3 regions of the Streptosporangium sp. NPDC020072 genome follow, and region 3 is predicted to be linked to each of the others. Evidence: riboswitches for the same ligand, from Rfam matches in the RefSeq annotation. Region 3 holds a riboswitch; each other region holds the start of a gene.
The links. A riboswitch is a leader RNA that binds a small molecule or an ion and turns the genes downstream of it on or off. The one in region 3 is predicted to bind cyclic di-AMP.
Positions count from the first base shown of each region.

Region 1 (3,268 bases), on a different contig from region 3:
TCAGGGGAGGCGAACACGGCGACGGTGGCCGGGCCTGCGGCCGTGGACGGCAGAGGGGGGCGTTGTTGCGACAAAAGGCTCTCTTCCCTTAAAAGGGGCAGGCTGACAGCGCCGCGGGGCGCGTTGACGCCGTGGCGTCTCGGAGTGGCGGGGCGCTGTCCGTCAGAGCGTCATGGACACGGCGCCATGAACACCACGTTCCCTGAGCCCGCCACGCGAGGGCAAACGGTTTTGCGCCCACCGCCGTCTCGCGACCCGGCCGGCGTACGGGAAGCACGAGGCCGGCTCCTTCATCGAAGCCCGGATGAGCAGCGCGATCGGTAGTGGCGGAGAGTCTTTTTCTGACTGTGTGAATGCTGGTCGGTGAAATCACACCTGGCAGGGAGGTGGCATGGAGGCGTTGGCCTCCAAGGGGCCGGGCGGGGAGAGGTGCCGGCTGGACGAGCGGCGCCTGCAGCGGCTGCGGGCCGGGTTGGAGCGTGGTCCGGCCGCGCACGGATATGTGGAGGACCAGCGCTGGACGCCGGTCCGAATCGCCGACCTGATCGCGGTGTTGTTTCACGTCCGCCACACCTTGCGTGGGGTGTCGTGTCTTCTGCACCGCCTGGGCTGGAGTCCGCAGATCCCTGCGCAGCGGGCTGTTGAGCGTGGCGAGGGGGTGATCACCTCGTGGGTCGTCGAGGAGTGGCCGGCGATAGAGGGCGGCGCTCGACCTGGGCGCCCGGCTGTGCTGGGAAGACGAGTGCGGGCAGAACCTGAGGCCGCCCCGGGGCCTCCTGGACGTGGATCTTTACCTCGCCGTCGACCGGCGGCCTCTCGACGACCAGTGTGCCGGTGTCGGCCTCGGGCACGCCCCGGGAGCTTCGTGACCACTTCAACCGTTGGCGGATGCGTTGCCGCGCCCAGAGCGCCGAGACCGTGGGCACGATCGCGGCCGGAGGCCCAGGAACCAGCCACGTTTGTGAGCGCGGTCCAGCCGGTGGCTCGGATCCACTCGACCAGGTCCAGGGTGGCCGGCTCGATCGAGCGCGCCGCCGCGGGGTCCGATCTTCTCTAGTACATCGAGATGTGCACGTGGTCGTAGTGGTTGGCGGTCACACCGCCCCGGTTGGACATGGCACGCCAGCCGGAACCGGTGTTGATGCGCTGACGCCAGATGACGTACTTGACGCCGAGCCTGTCCCTGTTCTTCAGGGCCCAGGCGGCGAGCTCGTCGCCGAGCTTGACGTTGGCCGCGGTGGGCATGGACCCGCCGGTGCTCATCATGAAGTCGCAGGCCCGGCCGAGGGGGTGCTCGCCCCCGTCGTTCGCCGATCGGTAGCAGCCCACCTCGTGGGGCAGCTGGAAGGCCTGTCCGACGGCCTCGCGCATGATCCGCGTGCGGTCGGTGATGTTGTCGGACCCGGTGGGCAGCTGGGGCGCCCAGCTGCCGTCGGAGCGGCGCCCCGAGCCTGTGGGAACGAGCTGTTCGAGCTTGTCCTCGATCACGCGGATGACCTTCTCCGCGTCCTCACGCTGAACCTGCACCGTCTTGGCCTCCTGCTCGATCTGCCTGGAGAGCTGGGCCGTCCTGTCCGCGGCCTGTTTCATGAGGTCCCGGCTCCGGGCGAAGCCCTGCAGCTGGGCGATCTGCTGGGCGGTCAGCTGTTCCATGACGGCCGCGCCGCCCACCTCGGGGGCCGACAGGATCGAGGGAAGGTCGAGGGGGCCGTTCTGGTAACGGATCTGGACGATGGAGGCGACCTCCCTGCCCGCCTCGGCGTAGGCCGCTTCCGCCTGGCGCAGGTCGGCCTGCGCGACCTTCTCCGCCTCCTGCGCCTTCTTCAGCGACTCCCGTTTGGCGGCGTACGCCTCGATGAGCCGGTCGACTTTCTTGTTGAGCTGGGTCAGTTCGGCGCGGAGCCGGGATTCGTCGGGCTTCGGCGCGGCGCCCGCCGTTCCCGTGCCGCCGAGGGCGAAGGCGAAGGTGAGGGCCGAGGCCAGGCAGGCGGCGGCCGTACGTCGATGGAAAGCGGGGGACAGAGCCGTCACAGCTCTCCTCTCCTCACGCCGACCGGGTTAGCTGACGGGTTCGGGCTGGAGGAAGCCCTTCCACCGAAGTGGTTCACCCCAGATGCATGGGTCCCCGGTTCTCAGGTGAGGCACCTGAGATTAGGCATATCGTGCTGTTTGTCCGATGCGTGAGGATAGTAATGGTAAAAAGGTGACCGCGCGACCCCGAGTCGAGACCGATCGGTGATCATTCCGTGACAACGGCGCGCAGGCGCCGAGCTGTCTCCTCAGGCGGAACGTCGTTCACGAAGGCCCCCATGGCCGACTCGGACCCGGCGAGATACTTGAGCTTGTCCGGCGCCCGGCGGATGCTGAACAGCTCAAGATGCGTGTACGCCAGGTCCCTGTCCACCCGCACCGGTGCCTGGTGCCAGGCCGAGACGTACGGCATGGGCACCCCGAACAGCCCGTCCAGGCGGCGCAGCACCTCGGTGTAGAGCGGTCCGAACGCCGCGCGCTCGGCGGGGTCGAGTCCGTCGAGGCCGGGAACCCCGCGGTGCGGGTAGAGATGGACCTCGACCGGCCAGCGGGCCGCGGCGGGCACGAACGCCGTCCAGTGCTCGTTGGCCGCGACCACACGCTCGGCGGCCTCCCGTTCGGCCGCGAGCACGTCGGCGAAGAGGTCGCCACCGGTGCGCTCCCTGTGCCGCCGCGCCGCGCCGAGCAGGGTCCGGGTACGCGGGGTCACGTAGGGATAGGCGTAGATCTGGCCGTGCGGATGGGGCAGGGTGATGCCGATCTCCGGGCCGCGGTTCTCGAAGCAGAACACCTGCTCGACCCCGGGCATCGCGGAGAGCGCGACGGTGCGGTCGATCCACGCCTCCATCACCAGCTCGACCCGCTCGGGAGAAAGCATGGAGAAGGAGGAGTCGTGCTCGGAGGTGAAGCAGACGACCTCGCACCTGCCGACGCCGGGCCGTACCTCACTCAGGCCGCCGACCTGCGGGTAGGCGCCCAGGTTGGTGGAGAAGGACGGGAAGCGGTTCTCGAAGACGGCCACGTCGTAGGTGGGGGAGGGGATCTCGGTCGGACGGCCGGGCGCCGACGGGCACAGCGGGCACTCGTCGGCGGGCGGCAGGAACGTACGGCCCTGCCGGTGCCCGGCGACCGCGACCCACTCCTCGGTGAGCGGGTCGTAACGCAGCTCGGAGGCGGCGGGCCTGGGCGGCAGGTCGCGCGTGTCGACCGCGCCGCGCGCCGCGTCGTCCCGCAGGTC
Region 1 is NZ_JBEYAB010000001.1:15,907-19,174, reverse strand. It holds gene ABZ470_RS00090 (RNA ligase RtcB family protein) at 1-74, opposite strand, end outside; gene ABZ470_RS00085 (winged helix-turn-helix domain-containing protein) at 392-1,057, shown strand; gene ABZ470_RS00080 (hypothetical protein) at 1,054-2,031, opposite strand; cyclic di-AMP (ydaO/yuaA leader) riboswitch at 2,034-2,168, opposite strand; gene galT (galactose-1-phosphate uridylyltransferase) at 2,240-3,268, opposite strand, start outside.
Region 1: another riboswitch for cyclic di-AMP. It lies ahead of ABZ470_RS00080 (hypothetical protein); the one in region 3 lies ahead of ABZ470_RS10955 (NlpC/P60 family protein).

Region 2 (3,268 bases), on a different contig from region 3:
TCGTACTCGTGACGATCTACCGTAGTGTACGAAACCGTTTCGTACAGCTGGCCCCGGAGACGCCGATCATGTGGACCGCTGATGACATTCCCGACCTGTCCGGCAGCACGGCACTGGTCACGGGTGCCAGCAGCGGGATAGGGCTGGCGACCGCCCTGCACCTCGCCCGGCGAGGCGCCGAGGTGATCATGACCGCGCGCGACCGGGCCAGGGGGCGGGTGGCGCTGGAGAGGGTCAGGGCGGCGGCCCCGGAGGGACGGGCCGAGATCAGAGGCCTTGACCTGGCCGATCTCGCTTCGGTGCGGGCGTTCACGGACGACCTTGACCGGCCGATCGACCTCCTCGTCAACAACGCGGGCGTCGCCATGATTCCACGGCGGACGACGGCCGACGGCTTCGAGGCCCAGTTCGGCGTCAACCATCTCGGGCACTTCGCCCTGACCGGGTCGCTACTGCCCCGGCTGCTGGCCGGACAGGGGGCCAGGGTCGTCACGGTCTCCAGTGGCGCGCACGCGATGGGGCGGATCGACTTCGACGACCTGGGGCTGGAGAACGGCTACCGCCGCTTCGGCGCCTACTGCAGGTCCAAGCTGGCCAACCTGCTGTTCGCCCTCGAACTACAGCGCCTGGCCGGAGGCAAACTGCTCAGCCTGGCCGTCCATCCCGGGCCGACGGCCACCTCGATCATGCGGCCGGGCGTGTTCACCCGGCCGGTCACCGCCTTCATGCGGCTGGCGCTCAAGGCTCCGGAGAAAGGGGCCCTCCCCTCCCTGTACGCCGCGACCCACCCCGGCGTGGCCGGCGGCACGTACGTCGGCCCCGGCCCCAGGGCGCTGACGCCTTCGCCCAGGGCTCTCGACGAAGACCTGGCGCGGCGGCTGTGGATCGTCTCCGAGGAGCTCACGGGCGTACGGTTCGCCGCGCTCACGTCACGCCCCTGACCGGCCCCGGGGGCAGGGGCGACCCCGCCGGGACGGGTAAAGAGACCCCCTCTTGACCCGGTGGAGGAGGGGTCGGCCAAAAGATCTACGTTCACCTGGCACGCGAAGTCCTTGCCCTTGCCCTTCACCGTGCCCGTCGTGTCGCGATCCCCTCTCCCACCGGGGATCGCGTCACCGAAAGGGAGATCGTCCCGGGTGGACGAGGCCCCAGTCTTCCCCCTCGAACGGGGCCCATTCCCAAGCCAAGGCAATGTGTCGGACTTGTAATCGTCTGTCCGGTTCACGTACGTTCAACGAATTCGCGGCGAACGCCCAGACCTTCGCAGGTCAGCGCATTGCCACGACATTGCCCGACCGTGCTCCACCAGGTGGACATCCGCCTGATGGACACGGCCGCCGAATCCGCGAGTCTCGCGGAACCGGGGACCCAGGTCCTTTGGGGTGAATCAGCGCATACGCGCTGTAGGACACTTTCCAGTCCGAACCCGTCAGCTAACCCGGTAGGCGGCATGGAAGCGACGCAAGGAGCAGTACCCCATGGCCAAGCACCGCCTTACCTCCACCCCCAAGACGCACTACCTGGCCCGTGTCATCCTCGGCACCGCCATCGCCCTCAGCGGCGGAGTCGTCGCCGGTGGACCCGCCCTGGCGGACACCCCCGAGCAGACGTCCGCCACCGTCCGGAACGCGAGCGCGGACACCGCCAAGACCAGCCTCCAGACCACGGCCGAGCGCCTGCCCAAGGTGACCGCCCAGCAGGTTCTGAACATCGCCTCCCAGCAGATCGGCGTCAGCGAGAACGCCCAGGGCGGCGGCACCAAGTTCCACTCCTGGTACATGTCCAGTGAGCGCGCCAAGGAGACCACCGCCCGTGACGGCGGCCGCATCCAGGACTACGCCAACGCCCCCTGGTGCGCGATGTTCGTCTCCTGGGTCGGCGAGCAGGCCGGCATCCGCCCCACCATGGGCTGGGACGCCTACACCGTCACCCACGCCAAGTGGTTCAGGGACAACGGCCACTGGGGCACCACTCCCAAGCCCGGCGCCGTCGTCTACTTCGACTGGAAGGGCGGCAAGGACCTCGACGGGATCGACCACGTCGGCTTCGTGAAGCAGGACAACGGCAACGGCACGATCACCACGATCGAGGGCAACACCGGCAACGGCAAGGTCGAGCAGCGCATCCGTCCGACCTCCCAGGTCGTCGGCTACGGCTACCCGGTCTACAGCGGCTGACCCCATCCCCTCCCTCCGTACGGCCCCCGCCGTACGGGACCCCCATCCGCGGCGGACTCCCCGCCCGCCGCGGCGGTGATCCCCCGAATCCGGAAAGGGCCGTGGCTCCCCAGCCACGGCCCTTTCGGCGTCCCGCCCCTCCGCCGATATGGGAGCGCTCCCAAAAAGAAGCGCATCCATTTTGTGGTCATTTGAGCCCATAAGTCGCAATGGAAACGGAGGGGGGTAACGGTTGCGTCTCGCCGTATTGACGTCGGTCAACTCGTCGGCCACGCTTCGTGGGAGCGCTCCCAATACGTTGAGGAACCGCCTCGTCGCAGAGCCGCGTCTGTCGGGGACCGGCCCGTGACGACACCTCCCACCGATTCGGGCGAACGACCTGAGAGGGGTCCGGAATGTTGAACCACAGGCGGCGCGGCAGGCTCGCCGCGGTCACGACGGTCACGGCCGCGGCGCTGGCCTTGACCTCGTGCGGTTCCGGCGGGACGGACGGGCCCGCGTCCACGGCGGCCGAACCGGTCGTCGTCACCGTGCACACCTTCGGCGGCGGCGAGAACTTCGGCTACGACAAGGCCGCCCAGGCCTGGAACGCCGCCCATCCCGGCATCCAGATCAGATACCAGAACCTGACCGACCGCTTCGAGGACGTCTACCTGCCCCAGTTGCTCCAGCGGTTGCAGGCGGGCAGCGGCGCGGCCGACGTGGTCGCCCTGGACGAGGGCGCGATGGGCCTGATGAAGGCCCGCCCGCAGTTCTTCACCGACCTCGGGCAGTATGGCCTCGGAGGCCGCAAGGCCGACTTCCCCCCTGCCAAGTGGGACAACGGCGTCAACGCCGAGGGCAAGCTGTTCGCTCTCGGCACCGACATCGGCGGCATGACCATGTGTTACCGCACCGACCTGTTCGAGAAGGCGGGCCTGCCCACGGACCGCGAGGAGGTCGGCAGGCTCTGGCCCGACTGGAAGTCCTTCATGGACGTCGGCAGGAGGTTCCAGGCCGCCAATCCCGGAAAGGACGCGCCGCGCTTTCTGGACGGCCCGAACACCCTCTACAACGTGATCCTCGCCCAGGAGGCGCAGAGGAACGGCGAC
Region 2 is NZ_JBEYAB010000017.1:117,545-120,812, forward strand. It holds gene ABZ470_RS34690 (oxidoreductase) at 69-941, shown strand; cyclic di-AMP (ydaO/yuaA leader) riboswitch at 1,326-1,463, shown strand; gene ABZ470_RS34695 (CHAP domain-containing protein) at 1,479-2,177, shown strand; gene ABZ470_RS34700 (ABC transporter substrate-binding protein) at 2,573-3,268, shown strand, end outside.
Region 2: another riboswitch for cyclic di-AMP. It lies ahead of ABZ470_RS34695 (CHAP domain-containing protein); the one in region 3 lies ahead of ABZ470_RS10955 (NlpC/P60 family protein).

Region 3 (3,268 bases):
CCGGTGTTCGGCTGTGAGGCCTCCGATCGATATCCCACGACTGTCACATCGGGATCGAGTTCTCCGGGGGCTCGACCCGCGTTCTGTCCGTATTGCGGATGCCCCGACGGTGTGCGGTCGCGCTCGGGATCATCCTGCGGATACGGTGGCTGTCCGGTGCTCACCGCGTCACCTCACTTCGACTGCGCATGTGGCACATGTCAGACTCACATGCTTGCTGGTGCACAACGTATCGACATAGGTAACAACAGTCACCTTTCCGATCAGTCAGCACCACGGTCAAGCTAGTGGCCCCGCGGTGTCAGATGGAGCAGCATCCGGGTGTTTCCCAAGGTGTTCGGCTTGACGTGCTCCAGATCAAGGAACTCTGCCACACCTTCGTCATAGGAGGCGAGAAGTTCCGCGTAGACCTCCGGCGCGACGGGTGTGCCCTGGATCTGCCTGAATCCGTGTCTCGCGAAGAAATCGATCTCGAAGGTGAGACAGAAGACCCTGCGCAGTCCGAGGTCTCCGGCGACGCCGATGAGACGGGAGACGATCCGGTGGCCGATTCCCATACCCCGGCAGTCGGGATCGACGGCGACCGTGCGAATCTCGGCCAGGTCCTCCCACAGGACGTGCAGTGCTCCACAGCCGACGACCTTTCCCGCCACGTCGGCCACCCAGAACTCCTGGATGTCCTCATAAAGGGTGACGGTCGCCTTCTCCAGCAGGCGCGGCCCCGCTCCGGCGTAGGTGTCGACCAGGCGGCGGATGGCGCGGACGTCCGGCGTCCTGGCCCTGCGCACCGTGATCTCCGCCGACGATCCTTCCGGGACGTCGCCGGAGACCGCCGCCGACTCCCCTTCCGGGGCCTCCGGGGAAACCTCGTCCCGGCCGGGTACGGCCCGCACCGGGGACTGTTGCGCAACCTGCTCCATGACTGATCAGAGTACGTCCTCGTCACCGCTTGTTTACGGCCTGCCCTTATCTCGGCCGCAGGGTCCGCCGGATGAATCTCGCCGTCTTCTTCGCGCCCCGGGAGGCCGCCCGGCGGGCGTGCCTCGACCGGCCCCGTCCGAAGGCCCGGACCTGCGAGAATCTCCGCCCCCGTGCCAGGGGAGGCGGATGCCCGGCGTGGCACATATGTCGATCATGAAATTGCGTGACCCGACCGTGACATTTCAGTTGCGAAAGCTCCACCGGCTTCACAGTTCTGGTTGAGCATGAACCGCCAATTGCACTAATGTCCGTCCTCGATGTCAGCACCCGTAAAGTGCTGCGCCGCCGAATCCCCGACTCGGGGAACCGGGGACCCACCCTCCAGCCGTCCCCCGGGGTGAATCCGATGTGCCACCGGCGCCTCGGTAGGGCTGCCTCCGGCCCGAACCCGTCAGCTAACCCGGTAGGCGGCCGAGAGAGGAGCCTGTTGGTGAAGCGCACGCGCAACCGTGGGAGAGAGAGCGCGGGCGGGAACGCCCGCCATCGAGAACACCGGGTGCGCAGGCCGCGGCACAAGGTGGTGATCGCCGGGCTCGCCTTCGCCTCCCTGCTCCTCGGCGCCCCCTTCGCCGCGACCGCGGAGCCGAAACCGAGTCTGCAGGAGCTCGCCAAGCAGGCTGAGAAGCTGCACACCGAGATCGAGACGCTCACCGAGCAGTACAACGGCGGGCGGGTCAAGCTCAAGCAGGCGCAGCGCGCCGCGGAGAGCGCGAAGAAGACCCTCGCCGCCAGCGAGTCACAGCTGGCCGAGCGGCGCACCAAGGCCACCCTGCTCGCCCAGAGCACCTACATGGCGGGTGGGCTCGCCTCGGCGCTGGCCTTCACCCAGTCGTCCAACCCGGACACCTTCCTCGACCAGGCCACCACGAACTACGCGCTCCAGCAGCAGCAGAGCGAGGAGGTCGCGCAGGTCAGCAAGGCGATCGAGACCGCCCAGCGCGCGCAGGCCAGCGCCAAGGCCCGCACCGACGAGGTCAAGGACCTCCTGTCCGACCTCGGTGACCGGCGGACCAAGATCGAACGGCTGGTGAAGCGGGTCGAGAGCGACCTGTTCAGCGAGGTGCGTTCGCAGGCCGGGCGCAACCGGGGCAGCCGGGTCAAGGTCAACGTGCCGATCATCGGCTCGGGCAAGGCCGCCGAGGCCGCCCGCTGGGCCCTCACCCAGCAGCTCAAGCCGTACGTGTGGGGGGCCGAGGGCCCCAACTCCTTCGACTGCTCCGGCCTGGTGATGTGGGCCTACCAGAAGGTCGGCATCAGCCTGCCGCACTACACGGGCGACCAGTGGACCGCGGGCACCCACATCTCCTCAAGGAGCGACCTGCGCCCGGGAGACCTCGTCTTCTTCTACAGCGACCTGCACCACGTCGGGATCTACATCGGCGCGGGCCTCATGGTCCACGCGCCGCAGACCGGCGACGTCATTCACATCGCCCCGATCGACAACCGTCCCTTCGCGGGCGGGGTGCGCATCGCCGACTGAGCCGCCTGAACCGCCCGGACCGCCTGAACCGGCTGGGCCGGCCGGACCGCCCCGAACCGCCGACGGCGGTTCGGGGAAGGACGCACCCGGGTCGCGTACGGCCACAGCGGCCCCTCAGGGGGCCCCTGCCGTACGCGGGGGCCCGGGACGGCTTCGGGTAAGGGCTCGCCTCAGATGAGGCGTCTGCGGGCCGCCCAGGCGACCGCCTCGATGGCCGTCGCCACGCCGATGCGGTCGCAGATTCCGCGGAGTCTACGGCGGACCGTTCTTCCGCTGATGTCGAGGCGGCGTCCGACCCGGTCGACCGTGACGCCCTTGGCCAGCTCCGCCAGCAGCACGAGATCCTCATCTGTGAGGCCGACCTCGCCCATGCCCAGGAGGCTGTCGCCGCGACGGGAATCCACTTCGGGATATGCCATCTGGAGTCGCTCCCCCCGCACCTGCTAATCGAGGCGTGAGTTGTCTGGAATCAGTGTCGCCCGTCAGGAACGGTAAACGGCTTGTTCAAAGGTCGTCAAGTTCCACACTTCATAGAGGTAGCACGCGCTGTTGACATAGTGGTCGCTACGTGAAGTACTCATGATATGTCGGCGCCTTTATGGTTAAGTCACGGACAAGTCAGGGTCCGTGGCCGGGGGCGCCCGCCGCGCGCCACGTCCTCGCAGACCAAGGTTTCGCCGGAGCCCCGCCGACCACGGCCCCGGCGCCGGTCGGCCGTATGGTTATGACCTATATGTGAATTTCGCCGGAAAAAGTGGAGCCCTTCCGCGCGCTTCGCCGAGCGCCTCACTACCCCTTGACGTGGCG
Region 3 is NZ_JBEYAB010000004.1:289,014-292,281, reverse strand. It holds gene ABZ470_RS10960 (amino-acid N-acetyltransferase) at 285-920, opposite strand; cyclic di-AMP (ydaO/yuaA leader) riboswitch at 1,255-1,406, shown strand; gene ABZ470_RS10955 (NlpC/P60 family protein) at 1,412-2,461, shown strand; gene ABZ470_RS10950 (LuxR C-terminal-related transcriptional regulator) at 2,632-2,832, opposite strand.